One region of the Pseudophaeobacter sp. 1A09344 genome, then DNA from elsewhere that is predicted to be linked to it. Evidence: riboswitches for the same ligand, from Rfam matches in the RefSeq annotation. Region 1 holds a riboswitch; each other region holds the start of a gene.
The links. A riboswitch is a leader RNA that binds a small molecule or an ion and turns the genes downstream of it on or off. The one in region 1 is predicted to bind cobalamin.

Region 2: it holds a riboswitch for cobalamin, as region 1 does, so the genes downstream of both, SM765_RS05065 (hypothetical protein) here and SM765_RS03950 (DUF1636 domain-containing protein) in region 1, are expected to answer to the same signal.
Region 3: it holds a riboswitch for cobalamin, as region 1 does, so the genes downstream of both, SM765_RS18580 (TonB-dependent receptor plug domain-containing protein) here and SM765_RS03950 (DUF1636 domain-containing protein) in region 1, are expected to answer to the same signal.

Annotation. Positions count from the first base shown of each region.
Region 1 covers NZ_JAXGFS010000002.1:165,166-168,857, reverse strand. Annotated here, with positions in the region: gene cobN (cobaltochelatase subunit CobN) at 1-954, opposite strand, end outside; gene cobW (cobalamin biosynthesis protein CobW) at 1,104-2,138, opposite strand; gene SM765_RS03950 (DUF1636 domain-containing protein) at 2,142-2,564, opposite strand; cobalamin riboswitch at 2,670-2,885, opposite strand; gene cobO (cob(I)yrinic acid a,c-diamide adenosyltransferase) at 2,938-3,573, shown strand; gene glpD (glycerol-3-phosphate dehydrogenase) at 3,647-3,692, opposite strand, start outside.
Region 2 covers NZ_JAXGFS010000002.1:382,920-386,611, reverse strand. Annotated here, with positions in the region: gene SM765_RS05075 (DNA polymerase III subunit gamma/tau) at 1-859, opposite strand, end outside; gene SM765_RS05070 (protein-tyrosine phosphatase family protein) at 997-1,518, shown strand; gene SM765_RS05065 (hypothetical protein) at 1,633-2,007, opposite strand; cobalamin riboswitch at 2,127-2,362, opposite strand; gene SM765_RS05060 (SRPBCC family protein) at 2,471-2,938, opposite strand; gene nudC (NAD(+) diphosphatase) at 3,001-3,692, opposite strand, start outside.
Region 3 covers NZ_JAXGFS010000012.1:60,102-63,793, forward strand. Annotated here, with positions in the region: gene SM765_RS18575 (ABC transporter substrate-binding protein) at 1-468, opposite strand, end outside; gene SM765_RS18580 (TonB-dependent receptor plug domain-containing protein) at 472-2,358, opposite strand; cobalamin riboswitch at 2,519-2,731, opposite strand; gene SM765_RS18585 (Lrp/AsnC family transcriptional regulator) at 3,205-3,692, opposite strand, start outside.

The DNA.
Region 1 (3,692 bases):
ATCCACCTCGGGCAGGACCACATGCATGGCAAGGTCAGCGGGCGACAGTCCGCGGGTGGCGTCGGCCCAGTCCTTGCGCCGCGCGGTGGAGAGCGCCACCTGAAACACCGGACAGCCAGTCACGCTGAGCGGCGAGGGGCGCCCGTCTGACCCTTGTGCCGAAAAGGCGGTGGCGTTGATGATGCCGGCGGGAGCCAGTCGGAGGAGTTCCTCGGCGAGCCAATCGGCGGCGGCCGGGGCCTTCAGGCTGGCAGCAAAGATGCCATAGGCGGCGTAGCCACGGGCGCGCAGATCCGCGATCAGCGCATCCACCGGGGCGGTATCGGCCGAGGTCAGGTAGGAGCGATAGAAACTGACCAGAACCAGCGGTTTGCCCTCTTGGGGGGGATCCGTGATGACGCCCTGATCCGGGTCATAAAAGCCGTGGTCCGGCATGGTTTTAAGGCCCGGCACGGGACCTGCGTATAGCCCCGCCGCGAGGGCCATCTGCGCAAGGGCCGCCTGCGCTGCAACCGCGCCGCCTGCATCGCAAAGAGCCTGCAAGCGCCGCAGAGTTGAGACGGGCAGGGTGGAAAGTTCATCAAGCCGTGGATCTTCGCGCCCATCGGCGGGCAGGATTGCCAGCGCAATCCCCTTGCGCCGGGCCAGGTCCTGCAGGGTGGCAAGCCCATAGGACCAGTAGCTTTCGCCGCCAATGAGGCGCACCAGAACACCCTTGGCGCCTTCCAGCGTCTGTTCTGCATAGGTGTCCACCGACAGCGGGTGTTTCAGCGCCACCAGATTGGCGAGGCGGCAGGAGGGCAGCTTACCGCCCGCCCGGTGCCAGCCCGCGGCAAAGGCGCCTAGATCGCTGTCGGAAAAGGACAGAACGATCAGGTCAGCTGGATCCTGCCCGACGTCAAAGGGCGTAGCGATTTCTTCAAGGCCGTGGCTTTCGCGGAAGACGACATGCATGGGTCAGCTCCACCCGATCTGATCGGATACGCGGAGGACGGCCCACTGCCGCGGGTGGGGGCAAAGCCCCCGCCCATGGGGGCGGTCGGGGGCTGTCCGGTCTTTCGACCGGACGAGACAGCTGTTTTTGCCCCGGTCTTGCACCAAACTCAGGCTCCCAGATCCGCGTGGATGCCCGCGACGTCGATATCGTCGTGTTCGGCAATCACCACCAGCTGGGTCTTGCGCGGCTGGGCGCCCCAGGGTTGGTCGTATTGGGCGCGCAGCCGTTCGCCCACCGCCTGAACCAGCATGCGCATCGGTTTCCCTTCCACCGCGACATAGCCTTTGACGCGCAGAATTTTGCGGTTGCGGGCCATGTTGACGATGCGGTCCTGCAGGTCCTGCGGGTCGGAGACTTCGCCCATTTCAACGACGATGCTTTCAAAATCATCATGCTCGTGATCGTGGTGGCCATCGTGATGGCTGGGGCGGGCCTCCAGATCGTTTTCGGCCGCCGCGCCGATCCCCAGCACCACACGCGGATCGATCACGCCTTCGCTCATCGGCAGGATCGGCAGTTGGCGCGGGGCTTCGGCTTCGATCACGGCACGGGCCTTGGCAAGGCCTTCCTCCCCGGCAAGGTCTGCCTTGGACAGAAGCACGATATCTGCACACGAGACTTGGTCCTCGAAGACTTCGGACAGCGGGGTTTCATGATCCAGACTGTCGTCCGCCTCGCGCTGGGCCTGCACGGCGTCAAGATCCGGGGCGAATTGCCCTGCGGCGACGGCCTCGGCATCGGCAAGGGCAATGACCCCGTCTACGGTGATGCGCGAGCGGATCGCGGGCCAGTCAAAGGCTTTGAGCAGCGGTTTCGGCAGCGCCAGCCCGGAGGTTTCAATCAGGATATGTTCGGGCGTTTCCGGCAGGGCCATTAGGGCCTCGATCGTGGGGATGAAATCGTCCGCCACGGTGCAGCAGATGCAGCCGTTCGCCAGCTCCACGATATTGTTTTCTGGGCAGTTTTCATCGGCGCAGGATTTCAGGATGTCGCCGTCCACGCCCGCAGTGCCGAATTCATTGACCAGCACGGCCAGACGTTTGCCCTGTGGGTTCTGCATCAGGTGGCGGATCAGCGTGGTCTTGCCCGCGCCGAGAAAGCCGGTCACCACGGTGACGGGAATTTTGTTGAGATCGCTCATCGGTTACTCCTCGGATGGGATGTCACCCGGCTGGGGCGCCGGGGGAATGCGGGCGATGGATTGCTTGCGAAAGACCTGCGGGCGCGCACGCCAGGGCACCAGACCATCGGCGGTCGCGGCATAGGCGGCTGCGCCTTGCAGGATGTCATCGACGTGTTGATTGGGATCCAGATCGCCGTAGATGTAGCTCCAGCGCTCCGTTCCGCCGCTCAGCACCATGGAGCAGCCGCGCTTGCAGGCGGACAGGCATTCGACGCCGCGCACCGAAACCCCGTCGGGCAGGTCGGCGGCGCGCAGCGCCCGCAGCAACAGGGTGCCGGGCCGGGTGGCTTCGGGATCAACGCCTTCGCGTTTGCAGGTGGTGCAGATGGTCAGTGTGACCTCTGGCCTGCCATTTCCGGGCTGATCAGCCGTATCCTTCGCCATTGGCGCGCCTCTCCTTGCGTCCTGTCAGACAGACGGGGAGGGGCCAGAGGGGAGCCGCAGTGCTGAAACGACTCACACATCCGGTCGCGGAACACCCCGTCCGCCCGTAGATTAAGTCTGTTGGCAGGTCTCCCGGCTTGCGGATCTCAAGACCGTCGCAGTGCTGCGGGGTCTTTGCGGTTCTCCGGCCTTCCCGGTGTTACCCAGTGGCGTGGAGACCTCTCCGGTCACGGTCGCGGGGGCGGCTGTGCTTGGGCCAGATGGCCGTGTCACATTCCCTCTTCGCCTGCTTTCGCAGGAACCAACAAAATCCCCTTGCGCTATTGCGGGCTTCCTTGTCAAGACATGGTGCCAAACTGCAGGAGGGCACTTGGTGACCGAAAAGTCTGATAACGGCATTTCCGAGGAAGAAGCGGCACGGCACGCGTCCAAGATGGCGAAAAAGAAAGCGGCGCGTGACCGCATGATGGCCAACAAGGACGGTGAAAAGGGGCTGATCATCGTCCACACCGGCCCCGGCAAGGGCAAGTCCAGCTCGGGATTCGGCATGATCATGCGCTGCATCGCCCACGGCATGCCATCCGCCGTGGTGCAGTTCATCAAGGGCGCCTGGCAGACCGGCGAACGCACCCTGATCGAGGAGCATTTCGGCGATCTGTGCCAGTTCTACGCGATGGGTGAAGGCTTCACCTGGGAGACTCAGGACAAGGCCCGCGATATCGCGGCGGCCCGCGCAGGCTGGGAAAAGGCCAAGGAAATGATCCTGGATGAGCGCAACACCATGGTTTTGCTCGATGAAATTAACATTGCTCTGCGCTATGAATATCTGGATCTGGATGAGGTTCTGGAGTTCCTGGTTGAGCAGAAACCACCGATGACTCATGTGGTTCTGACCGGACGGAACGCTAAGGAAGAGCTGATCGAGATCGCGGATCTGGTGACCGAGATGGGCCAGATCAAACATCCTTTCCGCGCCGGGATCAAGGCGCAGAAAGGGGTGGAGTTCTAAGACGGCCAGACCATCTGCAGAGGTGTCACCGGGCAGGGAATACCGTGCCCGGTGCGTTTGGATTGCCCCGCCGTTACGCGGCAATCTTGTCCTTGATATAGGTATCGACCGCGGCGCGT
Region 2 (3,692 bases), 220 kb from region 1:
CGCGCAGGATCATATCCATCAGATCCAGCACCCGGCCCCGGTCGGCAAGGCCCAGCATGGCGCGCACTTGATCGGCGGTGGTCTCGCCCGCGCCGTGGGAAATCGCCTGATCCAGCAGCGAGGTTGCATCGCGGGCCGAACCTTCGGCAGCGCGGGTGATGAGGGCGAGCGCATCCTCGGCGATCTGGGCGTTTTCGGCGGTGGCGATCTTGCGCAGGAGGGCGATCATCACCTCGGGCTCAATCCGGCGCAGATCGAACCGCTGGCAGCGCGACAGGACCGTCACCGGAACCTTGCGGATCTCGGTGGTGGCGAAGATGAACTTCACATGGGCGGGGGGTTCCTCCAGCGTTTTCAGCAGCGCGTTGAACGCGCTGGTAGAGAGCATGTGAACCTCGTCGATGATGTAAATCTTATAGCGGGCCGAGGCTGCGCGGTACTGGACCGAATCGATGATTTCGCGGATGTCGCCGACGCCGGTGCGGCTGGCGGCGTCCATCTCCATCACGTCCACGTGGCGGCCTTCCATGATCGCGAGGCAATGCTCGCACTGACCGCAGGGTTCGGTGGTGGGGCCGCCGTTGCCATCGGTGCCGATACAGTTCATCCCCTTGGCAATGATCCGGGCGGTGGTGGTCTTACCCGTGCCGCGAATACCGGTCATGATGAAAGCCTGAGCGATCCGGTTCGCGGCAAAGGCGTTTTTCAGCGTACGCACCATGGCGTCCTGGCCAACCAGATCCGCAAAGGTTTCGGGCCGGTACTTGCGGGCGAGGACCTGATACTGGCCAGACGGCTGCTCCGCGTGCTGAACCTCAGCGGTTTGGGTTTCAGGATCGGATGTTGGGGTGTCGCTCATGCTGTCTCGTGCCGGATTCGGAATGGGATTGGGACCGCCTCATAGGGTAGGGAAGCCCGCGGGCTTCGTCCACCGCTGTTGACCGTCCGGCAGGGCAGGTGGCAGAGTTTTTCCCTGTATGTGGTGGAGAGTGTGTGATGACTGGGATGAGTTCAGATGGGGCAGGCCTGCAGGCCGGGCAGCCCTTTACGATCTACGCGGTGTCCGCCGCCAATGGCATTCTTGCGATCTGCCCGCTGCCCGGTGCCGGGGGCGACTACAAGGGGGATCTTGAGCTGATCCACGACTGGCAGCCCGGTCTGGTCATTTCCATGACCACCGAAGCCGAGCATGTCTCCGTCGGGGCCGCGACGCTGGGGGTTGATCTGCAGAGCATGGGAAGCCGCTGGGTGCATCTGCCGGTGGCGGATTTCGGTGTGCCCGGCCCGGAGGTGAACGAGGCCTGGCCCGGGGTCAGCGCCTCGGCACGTCAGGCGCTGACCGGTGGCGGCCGCGTTCTAGTGCATTGCCGGGGCGGCTGCGGGCGCTCCGGCATGGTGGTGCTGCGCCTGTTGATCGAATGCGGCGTTGCGCCAGAGGCGGCGCTAAACAGGTTGCGCATGTCTCGCCCCTGCGCGGTCGAGACCGAGGCACAGATGGCCTGGGCCCGCAGCCGCTGAGCCAGAGGCAGCCCGCCGGAGCGGGCCCGACTGTCATCCCGCTTTCTTCTTCACAGGGCGCGGCATTCACCGAATAAAACCGACGCCCCTCCTGTGGGTTCTCAGGGTCTGCCGCTACGCCGCGCTGAGCGGGATGGCTTCTCCGAAGGAGCAGGGGCGATGTGGCAGGTGATCTGCGGGCTGCGCTTGTGCATCGCTGGACAGCAGCGCGTCGGCAAAACGGTCCAGACCGCTGCGCTCTGCTGCGGTGTCCACTTCGCAGAACACCCGGATCCTGTCGTGCGAGGCAAAAAAGCGCGCCGGGCAATGGCGGGTGCAGCCATCGAGCAGGCTGTCGCCGGTGATTTCAAAATCCTCTTCGGTCATATCCCGCGCGGTATCGAGCGCCCCGCACAGGGCCACCAGCATCCGTTCCAGTGCCGGGCAGCTTGCCCCGGTGTGTTGACAGGTCGTTGCCGCAAGTTCATGCGTTTTTGTCGTCCAGATCATCGCGCCCTCCGCGCTGGGGCAGGGGCATAATGAGGGGGAGAGACATGTGGCCGGATGCTTGTCGGCCAGAACGGGCCGCGCAACAGGAGCCATCTCACCCGCTCCGGACACCCCGCCCGGTTTCGAGTTGTGCGATGGCAGGTCTCCTGACTTGCGGGTCATAGCTTCTCCGGTCCTTCCCGGCCGCAGGTCTGTACCTTGCGTCCAGTGGATCTTCCGGGGTCGCTCTCCGCCTACAGTTGCGGGGGCAGTCGTGGAATTGTTCTGGCCGAGAGAGGCCGGATCGCACCACGTTCCCTTTTCATCCCGGACCCGCCAAAGGCGGATCGCGGAAACCATCTGTGAAATGGGTAGCGGGTCGAAGGGCGAGTCGTCAATTCGCTTGTGTGAAAGTCGGAGAAATCCGCGCCAACACCAGCAAGCCAGGTAAGCTTGCTGAATTGTGCAGGCGGATGCGGTGCCCTCAGGCCGTGCGGTTCAATCGTTCTTCGGTCAGCCGTGCGAAATCTGCCGCGCGCGCTTTGAATTTCTTATTGAGCGAGCCGCGCGCCAGTTTGAAGGATTGCAGCAGCAACCGCCCCGACAGGGTCTTGGCCGTCAGGTTGAGCGAAATTGTTACACGGGTGCGCCGCGGCGACAGCGCCATCAGTTCGATCTCGGTTTCGCCGTTCAGCCCGCTGCTGTCGCCGGACAGCAGAATGCGGGTGACGGGATCATAGGATTTGAGAGCAATGCGCAGCTCGCGCGCCTTGCCGCGAAAGCTGAATTTGGCATCCCAGGCGAGGCCGTTTTCAGGCGTGCTGATATCGCCGATCCGTTGCACGTCGATGCCGCGCCGGATGGCCGAGCGTTCAAAGCTTTCAAAGTCCGACAGGGCTTCAAACACGTCGGCGATCGGTGAATCGATATCTTCTTTACTCGTGAAATCCATGACTCTGACGCCTGCTTGCCTGTTTTGATTGATCAATTCTCAGCGTGGCCGCGATATTCCCTTTAATCCAGCGTATCCGCAAGCCAGTTCTGCAACAGAAAATGTGCAATTGCTCCTTTTCGGGCAGGCTTCAGGATCGGGTGCTCTCCGGCAAAGGCGGTCATCATGTCCTGCTTGCTGACCCAGATCGCGTCCTCGATTTCATGTGGGTCGATGGTCAGCTCGCGATCCAGCGCGATCCCGCGGCAGCCGAACATCAGCGACATTGGAAAGGGCCAGGGCTGGCTGGACAGGTACTCCACCTCTCCGACCTTCACGCCGGACTCTTCCAGAACTTCACGCCGCACGGCGGCCTCCAGCGTTTCGCCGGGTTCAACGAAACCGGCCAGCAGGGAGTACATACCTTCCGGCCAGCCGGGAGAGCGGCCCATCAGGACCTCGTCCCCATGGGTGATCAGCATGATCACAACCGGATCGGTGCGGGGGAAATGGCTCGCCTTGCAGCTGGGGCAATTTCTTTGCCAGCCTGCCTGAACCATATCACTGGGGTGGCCACAGCGGGCACAGAACCCATGCGAGCCATGCCAGGAAAACAGCGCCTTGGCGGTGGCGGCCAGCTCGGCCTCCAGCGGGGTCAGCCGGGTCATCACCCTGCGCAGCTCGGCGAAAGCATAACCAGAGGGCAGGTCCGGGTGCTGCTGCTCCGTCACATCGGCAAAACTGGCCAGCGCCATCTCGTCCAGCGCATCGGGCT
Region 3 (3,692 bases), on a different contig from region 1:
ATTGTCCGGGGCATCCGCCCGCAGAAACTCCAGCTGCTGGTCAAAATCCGCCAGCAACCGGCGCGCGGCTTCCTGACGGCCCAGCGCCTCGCCCACCTCGACGATGCGGGTTCGGACATCCTCCAGCGAAAAGGCTGGCCCGAATTCCGCCACCGGCACGCCAAGGCGGCGCAGCATATCCATCGTTGCAGGCGCCGAAGATGCGCCAGCGATCACCAGATCCGGCTTCAGCAGGTAGATTTCTTCCGCCAGCCCGTGATTGACCGGATAGGCCTGCGCCTCTTCGGCCATGGCCGAGGCCCGGGGGTCCCGGGCGACGAAGGAAATCGAGATCAGTTGATCCGGCGCGGCCAGCATCATCGCCATCTGATCCACGCAGAGATTCATCGTAACAACGCGCGACGGCCCGGCAAAGGCTCCGGTGGCGGCCCAGAAAAGGGCCAGGGCTATGCCGGGCAGCCAGCGCATCGATCAGAAGGAGGCCCGGACGCCGATATAGGCGGCGCGGCCGCGTTTCGCGTAGCCCCAGACGTCCGAGTATTCCTCGTCAAACAGATTGGTGACACGTCCGGTCAGGACCACATTCGGGTTCAGCTCATACTGGGCCGAGACATCGACGGTGGTGTAATCCGGCAGCTCGGCCGTGGCATAGGTGCCAAAGAACTGGCTGTCCCAGTTGCCTGCCACATGGCGGACATCCGCAGTGATGGAGCCGCGACCATTGAAAGTGTCGAGCGTGGCGCTCAGCAGCAGTTCGTGTTCGGGGCGGCGCACCTCGACCGTACCATTGGGGTTGGTGGCATCCAGATAGGTGTAGGACAGACGGAGATCGAGGTTTTCCGTGGCCTCAAGGCTGGCCGCCAGTTCGACACCTTTGCGCTCGCTGTCTCCGGCCTGATTGCGGAAGGAGAAGGTGGTCGCATTTACCATATAGGCTTCGATCTCACCCGTCAGCGTCTCGTCGAAATAGGTTACATCAACCAGCCCGCGCCCCTGCAGGAACGGCACCTCGACGCCCAGATCAAAGCTGCGGTTTTCTTCGGGCTGCAGGTTCTGATTACCCAGATAGGTGGTGGCACCAAAGGTGCTGTTGGCAAAGAGCTCAAAATAGGTCGGGTTCACGATACCGGTGCCGGCCGAGCCATGCAGCCGTACACCGCTGCCCGCAAAGGTATAGGACGCACTGGCGTTCCAGCTGGTGGCATCTTCGAAGGCATTGTTGTTGTCGCGGCGCACGCCCAGCTGCAGATCCAGACCATTGGCAAAGCTGCCACGGTATTCCAGCGCGATCGAATTGGTCTTGCGCGCAAAGGCCGGATTGGAACGGCTGGAATCCTCTTCCCATTCCAGAATGGCGTTCAGCAGGTGATCTGTCAGCTCTACCGACTGGCCATCAAGGCCAAAGCTCAGCAGGTATTTCGCCGCTTCCGTCTTTGTCTCGGTCAGGGCGCCGCCGTTGTAGGATTGGTCAAAATCCGTACGCTCGTAAGACAGACGATGTTTCAGGCGTCCGCCCAGCGTGTCGAGCTCCGCAAAGATCTGCGCCAGCTGTTCATCGCGGTCGCTGAACTGCGTGGGATCATCCACCACATAGCTGGCCGCATCGGTCGCGGTAAAAGACGTGCTGTCGCTGTCGAAACGCTCTTCCGAGGCACGCAGGTTGAAACCCAGCTTCAGCCGCTCGGTGACAAGGTAGTCGCCTTTCACCTGCGCGGTATTGCGGCGGATGCCATCCTCTTCGCCGCCGCTGCCGGAGAAGTCGTAGCCATCGTCATTATCGTGGGCGAGGTTGAGCGAGATGCCGCCGCGCTCGGTGCGGGAGGAGACCCGCGCCGAGGCCCGGTAGCCGTCCGAGCCAACTTCGAGGCTGCCACCGTATTCGGTGCCGATGCCGCCACTCTTGGTGATGATGTTGATCACACCCGCCGAGGCGTTGGAGCCGTAGAACACCGATTGCGGACCGCGCAGCACCTCGATCCGCTCGATATTGGCGGTATCAAGGCCAGACAGGATATAGTCGCTGTCGCCGCCCGAGGCCTCGATGCCGTCGATCAGGATCAGCGTGTGGTTGGCTTCGGCGCCACGAATGCGGACCTGTGTAAAGCTGTCACCTGCACCGGTGACCATCAGACCAGGAACCGAGCGCAGCGCATCCTGAACCGTGGTGATGCCGCGCTGTTCGATCTCTTCGCTGGTCACGACCGAAACCGAGCGACCGTATTTCTGAGCCTCGACAGGGGTAAAACCACCGGAGACGATGAGTTCGCCCAGATCGATGATCTCCGCCTCCTGGGCGGTTGCCAGTGCCGGGGGGATGGCCATCAGGGTGGCGGCCAGGGACAAGCTTACCTTGTGCATCGTTTCAGTTCTCCCAGCCTGCACATTCGGTGCAGGAAAAGTGGCTGCCCATAAGCGGGCAACATGTACAAATCATCGGTCCTTGGAAGGCAGTGCTTCCACAGACAGTTCAATTGCCACCACTACGGAAGTCCGTTGTCCCCGGCGCGCCCCGCACCCGGACTGGGTGATCCTTCTGGCAGGTCTCCTGACTCGCGGGTCGCAGCTTTGCCGCGCCTTCCCACCTCCTCTTGAGGCAGTGGCATATCGCAGCATTGCTCTCCGCTCACAGTTGCGGGGGCAGTCATGGTTTTGACGTCTTGTACCGACGCCTTACCATGTTCCCTTTTACCCGGATGGTATTCCCAGCCGGACCAGAATGGCCGGACTTAGGCAAACTCGATTTGCTCTGTCAAGAAGGAGTAGACGCCGCCAAGGATGGAGTTTTCAAACAATGCACCGCGCACACCAGCAACAATCGCCTGAAATCAACTGCTAAGTGATGGTTTCAATGCTGCAAACGCAATGCTGTGCCGCATCGACCGCAACCTTTGCGCAGGCGATATTCCACGCTACGGCATGGTTCCCCGTTCCGATCTCCACCGAATCCAATGGCTGGGGTCGTGGCTGTCCCCCCTGCCCCGCATCACGGACAGATTTCCCCTGGCAATGCCCCTGCGGTGGCAACGCGCCTCTTCCGCATCCCGGCGGAGCTATGGCGTTTCCATCTTCGCCCAAGCGTTCCAGTACGAGACCGCGCATGAACGCCCAGATCTTCGCAAAGGTCTGTCGCGGGCACAGGTTCAGTCCGGTGGCCGGTTACAGGCTCCGGTTCAAACACGACGGAAAACCAGCTTGCGCGGCAGTCTATTTCATTGATGCTGCACTGACCGGCAGCTTGCTCGACGCCTTCATTTCTTTCAATGAGAGGTTGGACCGAATGCTAGTGACACCGGGTAGCCGCCTCAGAGTGCTGTCGACGAAACCACTGTAATCATCGAGATCACGGGCAACCACGATCAGCAGGAAATCATCCGCGCCGGTCGTGTTGTGGCAAGCCAGGATGTTCGGTGTCGTCTCAACGATGCGCTGAAATTCTGCCGTCGCGGCTTGATCATGCTCGGAACAGCGCAGCTGGACGAAGGCCATAACGCCGAGGCCGAGCTTTCGACGGCTCAGATTGGCTTGATAACCTTCGATGATGCCGCTTTCTTCAAGACGTTTGAGCCGCCTCCAACAGGGGGTCTCGCTCATCCCCAGATGCTCGGACAACTTGGCATTGGTCATGCGGCCATCCTCCTGCAACAGGGTCAAGATCTCGGCATTGACGGCGTCGATGTCAGGCATGGGTAGAT